2 regions of the Paenibacillus shenyangensis genome follow, and region 1 is predicted to be linked to the other one. Evidence: predicted binding sites of a transcription regulator. Region 1 holds the regulator's gene; the other holds the start of a gene.
What was found. The regulator LexA, encoded in region 1, represses DNA repair genes until DNA is damaged. The targets are predictions, from matches to a motif close to CGAACATATGTTCG.
Positions count from the first base shown of each region.

Region 1 (5,123 bases):
ATTGCATCGGTATCATAGCGATTCAGTGTACGCGCGAATACCCATGCGCCACCTTTACCGCTATGCTCGATTACCACGTAGTTTTTTTGCAGACGGATCTTTTTGATCTGTGCTGCCGTCACCAGACGCTCACGATTGAACTTGGTCGTAATTACGGCATCTCTGCCAACTTTTAGATACGGTCTGCGCAGATACAAGATAACTCCCAGCAGCAGATACATCACTACCGTTACAATAAATAGTACGGTGCTGCCCATAGAAGCAGGATACATCAGCCCCATTGCTCCATAAGCCAGCCCTAACAGTACCAGGGTAGCCGGGAATACGAAGTTTCGGCCTTTGTAAGTAGTATACTCGGAAGCTTTGGTACTCTTGCTACCCACTTCGCTCTGACCAGATTTTTTACGGCGGGCATTGACCTGCTTGGTGTTGCGTTTGACTTGCCTCTCCCAGGAACGGGACATGCGATTTCCCCCTAAATAAAATATAAAAGATGTTTGTTCTATATTCAGATTGATTGAACCGCAATCGATCGCTCCCTGATATACGATTTAACAATCTCAACACGCTTACATTTTGGAAATTATTGAAATGAAAGGGGATGTCCAGCCATGATCAGCTATGACATCCCTGTATGGTTGTTGCATCTTATTATAAATGAAGATCTAACAATACCATCTTATTTGTGTGAACTATCCTGGACAATATGCTGCAGATCAGCGTTTGCCCTGCGTACCGTCTTCAGCATCTTCAACCCATTCAATAGTGTCCAGCTGCTGACGGAAGTTGCGGCGGATATTACCAAGATAGACGGCACGAAGTTCATCCCGCTCGATGGTTTCTTCTGCGGTCAGACCGGTGTCCTTTTTTTTGCGTGCCAATTCATTAATACGTGCAATCAGTACATCGATGTCCATGACTAACCTCCCATTTTTATCTTTATTAACTTTGACATGGAAAAAAAGGCTTGTCAAGGCTATTAGAGCCTGACAAGCCTTTTATATATCAATATAGAAATATCCTATAAATATACTAGTTAATCATACGGGATGACCAGTACATCGCCGCTCTGAATTTGGGAAGAGGCCAGTTGGTTATGGTTACGGATTTCATCCACGTAATCACGAATATCCGTTTCATCCGATTTATATCGGGAAGCAATTGCCCATAGGCTGTCGCCACTTTTGACAATAACATGCTGTTCATTGTCAGGCACCTCATCAGCAATCACCAGATGCTGAAAACCCCCATATAAAACAATAGAAGCAAACAGTACACAAATCAGTAGACGTCCACTGGATTTCCATTTTGATTTCTGTACAGTCATTTCGATCAGATTAAGTGTTTTTTGACGAAGGGATTTTTTAGCGCTTTTGGGCTGTGAAGCCGATTTACGTTGTTGACGGGTATCTTCGATTGGCTCCGAAGCATAGGTCCAGGCATCAACGGTAAGCCCTTTTTCTATTCGTGCAGATGGAATGGATGAAGATGCGATTCGCGCTGTTTTGCGAGTCTCTGATGCAGCAGGTGTATGTTGAGTATCGTTTTTGATGGAAGCGGCGGACTGATCCTGCTGCTCCGGCTGATTGTGTATACTTTTGTATGTACTGTATTTTAACATGAATACCACACCCCAAACGTTTGTTCTTGTTTCTACGTCAATAATATAACACGAACATATGTTTTGATCAACATCTTTTTACGAACTTTCGTTCGCTTTTTTTAAAAGGAAGTGTATGCTGGATACAGCAGTAGATACCGGTACTATTGAATGGCTGGATTAACTGCTTTGCTTCACTTGGGAAATAGTTGCTGGCTTTTAGAACTTATGTTTGTACGAACGGAAGTTCTATGTTATACTTTTTCCAAACGTTACTAGTATTGGGGTTGATACGGCATGTCCAAGATTTCAAGTCGCCAACAGGCAATTCTGGAATTCATCCGGAATGAAGTTAAACTCAAAGGTTACCCGCCGTCCGTCCGTGAGATTGGTGAAGCTGTAGGTTTGGCTTCCAGCTCTACTGTACATGGTCATCTGGATCGTCTGGAGAAAAAAGGATTGATCCGCCGCGACCCTACTAAACCTCGTGCTATCGAGTTGCTGGGTCAGGAAGAAACCGAAAATAATCTGTTGTTCGCGCAGACTGTGTCTCGTGTACCGATTATCGGCAAAGTTACCGCCGGCGTACCGATCACTGCTACTGAACATATCGAGGATTATTTCCCTCTTCCGCAACAATTTACAGGTGACAATCAGATCTTTATGCTTTCCGTTGTCGGAGACAGTATGATTGACGCCGGTATTCATAATGGTGACTTTGTTATTGTTCGTCAACAGCAGACTGCTGATAACGGCGATATCGTAGTTGCCATGACAGAGGAAGACGAAGCCACTGTCAAAACGTTCTACAAAGAAAAAGATCATATTCGTCTGCAGCCGGAGAACCCGATGTACGAGCCTCTTCGTCTGACTCGTGTAACGATCCTCGGTAAAGTAGTAGGTCTGTTCCGCAACCTGCACTAAGCGTTGGGATAGGCAAATTATGCGACTTTGTGCGGTATGATTAATCTTGTTGCAAGTTCATCTTTCTGATGAACTTGCCTATAACACAAAAAAGACTCCTCTCAGGAGTCTTTTTTTGTTGCCATTTATTCTGTTACATCTTGTGCAGTCTGTTCAATTCCAAAATGAACCCTTCCAATAACAAATTAATATTTTTAATCTCAGCAGTATGCTGTAATTCCAGCTTTAATTTTCTTGCTTCAAATACTTCTTTGGCCTTCGTAGTATGGAAAGAATAGGAATGGTACATATCATAGGTCTCGCCTTCGTTAGCTCCATCAATATCAATGCGTTGGTAGATTTCTTCCAATCGTCTGCAAATCTCCAATTCTACTCTTACATCAATAATTTCTCCGCCAGCTACATCGCTTCCACGAAGCGGATTCTCGATCGTGTACAGCTTGCGCAGTTGTTCCTCCAGATTGCTGATATGCATCTCACAAATAGTAACCAGACGCTTCCTGACTTCCTTGTCCATTGAAATGCCTCCTTTGTTTGTCCGACTGATGCTGCAGTAAGTGGTCAGTCATTTATTACCCGCACTGACCGCAGAGTTATCTATATCGTTCAAAATAGGGCCGGTCATCTCAAATCGTAATGTTTTATTTCATCTCAGAAATATGTTTATGCAATTATTTGAATACAAATGGATCAGCATCAAAATATAATACTAGATGCACTTATACTAACCTCTCTTGATTTAGATAGAGAGCAGTGTGAATAATAGTGATTATTGAATTACTCACTGTCCCTCTAAGGAAAAATATTATGATCTATTCTCAGCTTATCCGCAATGGCCGCGATAAAAGAGCTATTGGTTGGCTTTGTTTTACTTACATTAATTTCGTAATTGAAAAGATGACTCATATGGCTCATATCTCCCCGGTTCCAGGTCACTTCAATGGCATGGCGGATTGCTCGTTCTACCCGGGCTGGATTGGAGTTGAATTTCTCTGCTATTTGAGGGTACAACACTTTGGTTACTGATCCGAGTATATCAATATTGTGATATACTTCTGCAATAGCTTCCCTGACATACTGGTAACCTTTAATATGCGGAGGTACACCGATTTCATTCAATATTCTGGTAATAGATGCCTCCAAACGCTGTTCTTTGCTGACATTAGTCACTGCCGGTGTAGTTGTAGGACGAGACACCGATACAGCTGATGGTGGCCGCATTGCTCTCTCACTTGCCGGTACATCTGCCAGCTGTCTAATCCGGCTCCCTAATACCTGAAGATCAAAAGGTTTAAGCATAAAATAAGAGGCTCCCAGCTCCAATGCCCTCTGAGTTATCTGCTCCTGTCCAAATGCGGTAAGCATAATCACTTTGGGCTTGGGGATGATATGCATATCCGGAAGCCTCTCCAATACACCTAATCCATCCAGATGTGGCATAATGATATCCAGTAACACAACATCCGGTGGTTCCGTTAGATCTTCAATCAATTGCAAGGTCTGCTCCCCGTTGTAAGTCATTCCTGCAAGAAGCATATCCTCCTGATTCGAAATATAGTCTGACAGCATTTGCGTAAATTCCCTGTTATCATCTGCAACCAGTACATTGATCATATCTAATACCCTCCTTTTGTATAGTAAAGAATATATAGGAATTGATATATGTAATAAATTGGTATTTAAGGTATTAACACCATTATATAATTTTACCCTCTATAATTTTTAATTTAAAGAAATTTCAAGAATTACTTTATTATAATTTCCTCTTTTTCTTATATATATTTTCCCTGCAATATTGTTTGGTTCTTTTTTATAATTGGCTATATTAAAAAACGATGCTTTTATAGGCATCGTCTTTATGGAGCTTATTGATTTGTAAACTGACAGATGACCTCATTTCCCTATACGGAAATGAACTATTGTCTGAATACACTTTATTTTATAAAAAAAGCCCTGGCTGCCGGAAAATCGGCAGTACCAGAGCTTTCAAAAATTAATACAGTGTCATGTATTGGTCGCGTTCCCATTGGTGAACTTGTGTCCGATACATATCCCATTCGATCTCTTTCAGCTCATAGAAGTGAGCCGTTGCATGCTCTCCAAGTGCAGTAACAACTACATCATCACGCAGCAATTCATGCAGAGCTTCTTTCAGATCGCCTGGCAGACTTGGAATTCCCTCATCGATACGCTCATCTTCGGTCATTATGTAGATGTTACGATCGATTGGTTTTGGTAGATTCAGTTGACGGTCAATACCATCCAGACCGGCTCTTAGCATAACAGCCAGCGCCAGATACGGATTGGCTGTAGGATCCGGGTTACGAACCTCGATACGTGTACTCAGACCACGGGAAGCCGGGATACGAACCATTGGGCTGCGGTTACTTGCAGACCATGCTACATATACAGGTGCTTCATAACCAGGCACCAGACGTTTGTAAGAGTTTACTGTCGGGTTGGTTACTGCTGCCATAGAACGTGCATGACGCAGGATACCTGCCATATAATGACGTGCTACCTGGCTCAGACCCAATTCATCGGATTCGTCATAGAATGCATTACTACCGTCCTGGAACAAGGATTGGTGACAGTGCAT
Region 1 covers NZ_AOIG01000008.1:220,062-225,184, forward strand. The annotation lists gene H065_RS0107675 (hypothetical protein) at 1-464, opposite strand, end outside; gene H065_RS0107680 (DUF896 domain-containing protein) at 717-917, opposite strand; gene H065_RS27610 (LysM peptidoglycan-binding domain-containing protein) at 1,037-1,621, opposite strand; gene lexA (transcriptional repressor LexA) at 1,898-2,524, shown strand; gene H065_RS0107695 (hypothetical protein) at 2,658-3,041, opposite strand; gene spo0A (sporulation transcription factor Spo0A) at 3,317-4,138, opposite strand; gene glnA (type I glutamate--ammonia ligase) at 4,518-5,123, opposite strand, start outside.

Region 2 (5,123 bases), on a different contig from region 1:
CTCCAGGGCAGTACGAGCGATCTCACGGCGAATCGGGTCAAAACCGGACAGAATAACAGCTTCCGGCGTATCGTCGATAATCAGGTCGATACCTGTTAACGTCTCCAGCGCACGGATGTTACGTCCTTCACGTCCAATGATTCTACCCTTCATTTCTTCATTAGGCAAGGTGACTACAGAAACGGTAGTCTCCGCTACATGATCAGCTGCACAACGCTGAATAGCGAGTGTGATGATTTCACGAGAGCGTTTATCCGCTTCATTTTTAGCCTGTTGTTCGATATCTTTGATCATTTGCGCGGTTTCATGGCGCACTTCCTGTTCTACATTGCTCAGGATGATGCTGCGTGCATCTTCCATAGTCAGATTGGAGATACGTTCCAGTTCCGATACCTGACTGGTGTAGAGTTGTTCGATTTGCTGCTGTGTCTCTTCGATACGTTTCTCTTTGTTGGCCACTTGTTCTTCTTTGCGTTCCAGTGATTCCAGCTTTTTATCCAGCGACTCTTCTTTTTGCAACAATCGTCGTTCCAGGCGTTGATTTTCATTCCGACGCTCACGAATGTCTTTTTCAGCTTCAGCTCTGAATTTGTGTATTTCATCTTTTGCTTCCAGAACTGTTTCTTTTTTCAGTGCTTCTGCTTCTTTCTTCGCATTCTCTACGATCTGCGCAGCAGCAGTCTCAGCACTGGAAATTTTAGCTTCTGCAAGAGATTTGCGAATAAAATATCCGATCCCGAACCCAAAGAATAATGCGGCAACAACGAGAATTATGACCCAGAGATAACCCATTCTGTTCACCTCCTCGCTGATTCCTCCAAGGTATTCCTTGGGAATTACCATTTTGATGGGTAATGCAATGCTTCATCCCTTTAAATACGTCCATTGCTCATGCGGGTACATGTGCCAATTCCCTCTTCAAGGGAGATAAAACATCTTAATTATTCATACAATCATGATCACAGCAAGCATCCTTCACCTCATTCATCGTCTAACGATTCCAAAAATGACGTAAAAATGACAAACTGCATACATCCATTTTATTATTTGCCAAAAGACATTGTCAAGCAATTGACAGCTCTCTCTTTGACAGCTTGATACAGAAGCAATCGAATACACACATATATGGGCCCGTAAAAGTAACAATAGGATAACAACATGAAGCTGTTATCCCTTTTAGCGACTGACTTTTTTGCCTTGTTGCTTGCTTATGAAGTTAAGAACCATTTTATTATATATCTTCTTCTTCGTGTTCTTCATTTTGTACAGCAGCCAGCGCTTTACGTACCACATCTGACGAATATCCACGTCTCATCAGAAAAGCCATTGTTTTTCTTTTTTTGTCCAGCATCCCACCAGAGGTGCTTCTCCATTTTTTCTCAGCTAATTGGGTAGCTCCTGACAGCTCCTCATCTTCATCAATATTGCCCAGCGCTTCTTCAATATGCTGAGGTTCTACACCTTTCTGACGAAGTTCCTGACGAATCCATACTTTCCCTTTCTTCTGACTCCGCACGCGCTGATTAGCCCACTGCTGTGCGTAGACGCCATCATCAATTAGCTTCTCCTGCTCCAGTCGCTCCAGGGTTACTTCAATAACATGTGGATGGAATTCTTTTTCGCGCAGCTTACGCATGATCTCGGTACGAGTACGTGAACGAAAACTCAGCAGATTAATAGAAGAAGCATAGGCAGATTGACGTTCGTTAGCCTCCATAATTTCTTCCAGTTCTTCTTTGGTAAAGGAAGAACCTTTTAACATCCGATATTTGATCATTACGTCTTCATGTACTCTCAACTTTAGATCACCAAAAAATAAACGATAATGATAACGTGGACGGGTAAGCTGCTCTACTTCACTGATTTCCAATGATTCGCTGGAAGGAAAATCATCAAGCTGCCCAGCTTTCTCCTCAAATTCTTCTTCTAACTCAAAATCTTCCTCATGAGAGGAGGCAGTTTTGTTATTCGGCTTGCGATAGGATCGAAATCGATTCATAAGTTCTCCTTTTTACTTCAATGTTGTTTATCTTTTAGGTACTTATTTAATGCCTGCCTGATCATAGAGAAAAGCGCCTGCACGTATTCTCACGTTCCAGGCGCTTTTTAAAGGTCTGTATTAGACTGGATTATTCAGTTGCTTCTGTGAACAACTCTTGCTCTTCCAGTTCTTCTTTCTTTTTATCTTCTGAACTTGGCTCTTCAACTACTGTAGTCAAGTTGCTCAGCTCACGGATTTTGTTTTCAATAACCAACGCAATCTGTTTATTTTCTTTGAGGAATTGTTTTGCATTCTCTCTACCTTGACCCATACGTTCGCCTTCGTAAGAATACCATGCACCACTTTTGTTAATGATATCTTTTTCAGTAGCGATATCAATCAAGCTACCTTCTCTGGAGATACCTTCACCGTACATGATATCAATCTCAGCTTGTTTGAAAGGAGGAGCTACTTTATTTTTAACTACTTTGATACGCGTACGGTTACCGACTACATCGTTACCGTTTTTGATGGCTTCAATACGACGCACATCCAGACGTACTGTAGAATAGAATTTAAGTGCGCGTCCACCAGGAGTTGTTTCCGGGTTACCGAACATAACGCCTACTTTTTCACGAAGCTGGTTAATGAAGATCGTGATTGTTTTGGATTTGCTGATCGCACCAGAAAGTTTGCGCAGCGCCTGAGACATCAGACGTGCTTGCAGACCTACGTGGGAATCACCCATCTCCCCTTCGATCTCTGCTTTTGGTACCAGTGCGGCTACGGAGTCGATAACGATAATATCAACAGCGCCACTGCGTACCAGAGCTTCAGCGATCTCAAGGCCTTGTTCACCTGTATCTGGTTGGGACAATAACAGTTCATCAATGTTAACGCCCAGATTTTTCGCATATTGAGGATCCAAAGCATGCTCAGCATCAATAAATGCTGCTTGTCCGCCTGCTTTTTGAACTTCCGCAATCGCGTGTAGTGCTACAGTAGTTTTACCTGAAGATTCAGGTCCATATATTTCAACGATACGACCTCTTGGCATACCGCCTGTTCCCAGAGCAATATCCAAAGCAATCGATCCACTAGGTATAACTTCAACTTTCATATGCGTGGATTCTCCAAGTTTCATAACAGAACCCTTACCGAATTGTTTCTCTATTTGACGAAGCGCCATATCCAGCGCAGCACGACGATCTGACAATCAGCTCACATCCTTCTAATGTTTATAGTCTAATTATACTCCATTTTTCAACATTTGCCAAGCTTTTTTCGAACATATATTCGTCTTTTTATACGCCTCCAATCGAACATTACCAATTATTGTAAATTAATTCAACACTACAAATTTACCTGTTTTGGCGGTTCTTCCTGCTTCAAAATGAAAAAAACCGCAGCAATCTGATTGCTGCGGTTCTTCCGTCTGACCTGATCATAACACATTCGATTATAGGTCTGCAACTAATGGACCCATCCATTTTGCTGATGTTCACAGAGGTCCATAATTACTCTGACTCTTACTGATTTTGAGCGATCTGCTCTTCTTGAAGCTCCTTCAGACGCAGCCAGAGGCGATACATAATGCTCTTCGCCGAGCGAATGCGGATCGCTTCGCGATTTCCTTTTAGATTCAATTGGAATACTTGTGTTGGACGATTACGTTCGGCCAATCCTACATAGACCAGACCTACCGGTTTACGCTCTGAAGCACCGGGTCCGGCTACTCCTGTCACAGACACGGCAAAATCCGTATCCAGCAATTTACGGGCTTCGTCAGCCATTACTTCTGCCACTTCTTCACTAACCGCTCCTGGAGCATTCTCGCCTTCCAAGAGTTCATGAGGGACATTCAGCAGCTTCTCCTTCATCTCGTTGGAGTAACTGACTACGCCCCCCATAAATACCAGTGCACTGCCCGGAATACGGGTAAGGTTCTCCATAATCAGACCGCCTGTACAGCTCTCAGCAGCTGCCAGGCTCAATCCCATACCTGTCATCATAAGCAGGATCTGCTCTTCAATCGTAATATCCTGATCGGCATACATATGGTCTGGAAGACGTTTACGGATTTCTGCTTCCATATTTTTAAGCTTTATACTGGCTTCTTTTTCCGAATCGGCCTTGGTAGTAAGACGAATAGTGACTTCGGCTTCTTTGGCATAAGGAGCAATAGTCGGATCAGTCTGGGCACTGATCAGATCCAGCAATCCATCTTCCAGTGCCGATTCTCCGATTCCTGCAAACTTGAGCATTTTGGAATAAATCGGCTGCTCATCCGACAACACATTTTTTGCAAGCCATGGTCTGGCCTGGTTCTCAAACATCGGCTGCAGTTCTTTCGGTGGACCTGGCAGCACAATATAATGCTTGTCTTCCTGAGATACGGCAATACCAACAGCAAGTCCAACTTCATTATCAAGCGGATCACTGCCTTCCAGAATAATCGCCTGACGACGATTGTTCTCTGTCATGGGCTTATCGCGACCTTCAAAAAATGATTCGACTTTCTTCATTGCTTCCGGATAGATATGCTGGGATCGGCCAAGCACTTCTCCCAATGCGTCCTTAGTAAGATCATCCTGTGTGGGCCCGATTCCACCCGAGAACAAAATCACATCAGCCCGACTGCTAGCCAATTCGATCGCCTGTTTCAAGCGATTCAGGTTATCGCCAACAACGGTCTGATAATATACATCTATGCCGAGGTAAGACAATTGCTGTGATAAATAGCGTGCATTGGTATTGGTAATCTGTCCGAGCAGCAGCTCCGTACCTACTGCTATAATTTCCGCTTTTACTGATTTCATCGTTTTGTCTCCCCCTTGTTATCCTATACAGTGTAATAGATATGTCTGATAAAATAGCTTGATTTTACTAATTAATAGGCTCTGCCAAATGGCTGTATCCACAGAAAACGGCAATAGAGAATCCCCTATTGCCGCTCTTTATATATCACCCATTTTTTACATATAGAAACATTCTTTATGAATTGGACAGATGAATCAGATGTTTGTTTTTGATGAAATAATCCACACCTGAATACAATGTAATCAGTGTAGCTGCCCAGATCGCAATCTGATCAAAAGGAATTCCCAAAAGTGCAAACGGGAAATTATTAATCATCAGTGCT
Region 2 covers NZ_AOIG01000016.1:183,579-188,701, reverse strand. The annotation lists gene rny (ribonuclease Y) at 1-792, opposite strand, end outside; gene H065_RS0114210 (regulatory protein RecX) at 1,232-1,999, opposite strand; gene recA (recombinase RecA) at 2,130-3,197, opposite strand; gene H065_RS0114200 (competence/damage-inducible protein A) at 3,511-4,800, opposite strand; gene pgsA (CDP-diacylglycerol--glycerol-3-phosphate 3-phosphatidyltransferase) at 4,976-5,123, opposite strand, start outside.
Region 2: the regulator LexA is predicted to act here: its motif matches at 3,267-3,280, upstream of recA (recombinase RecA).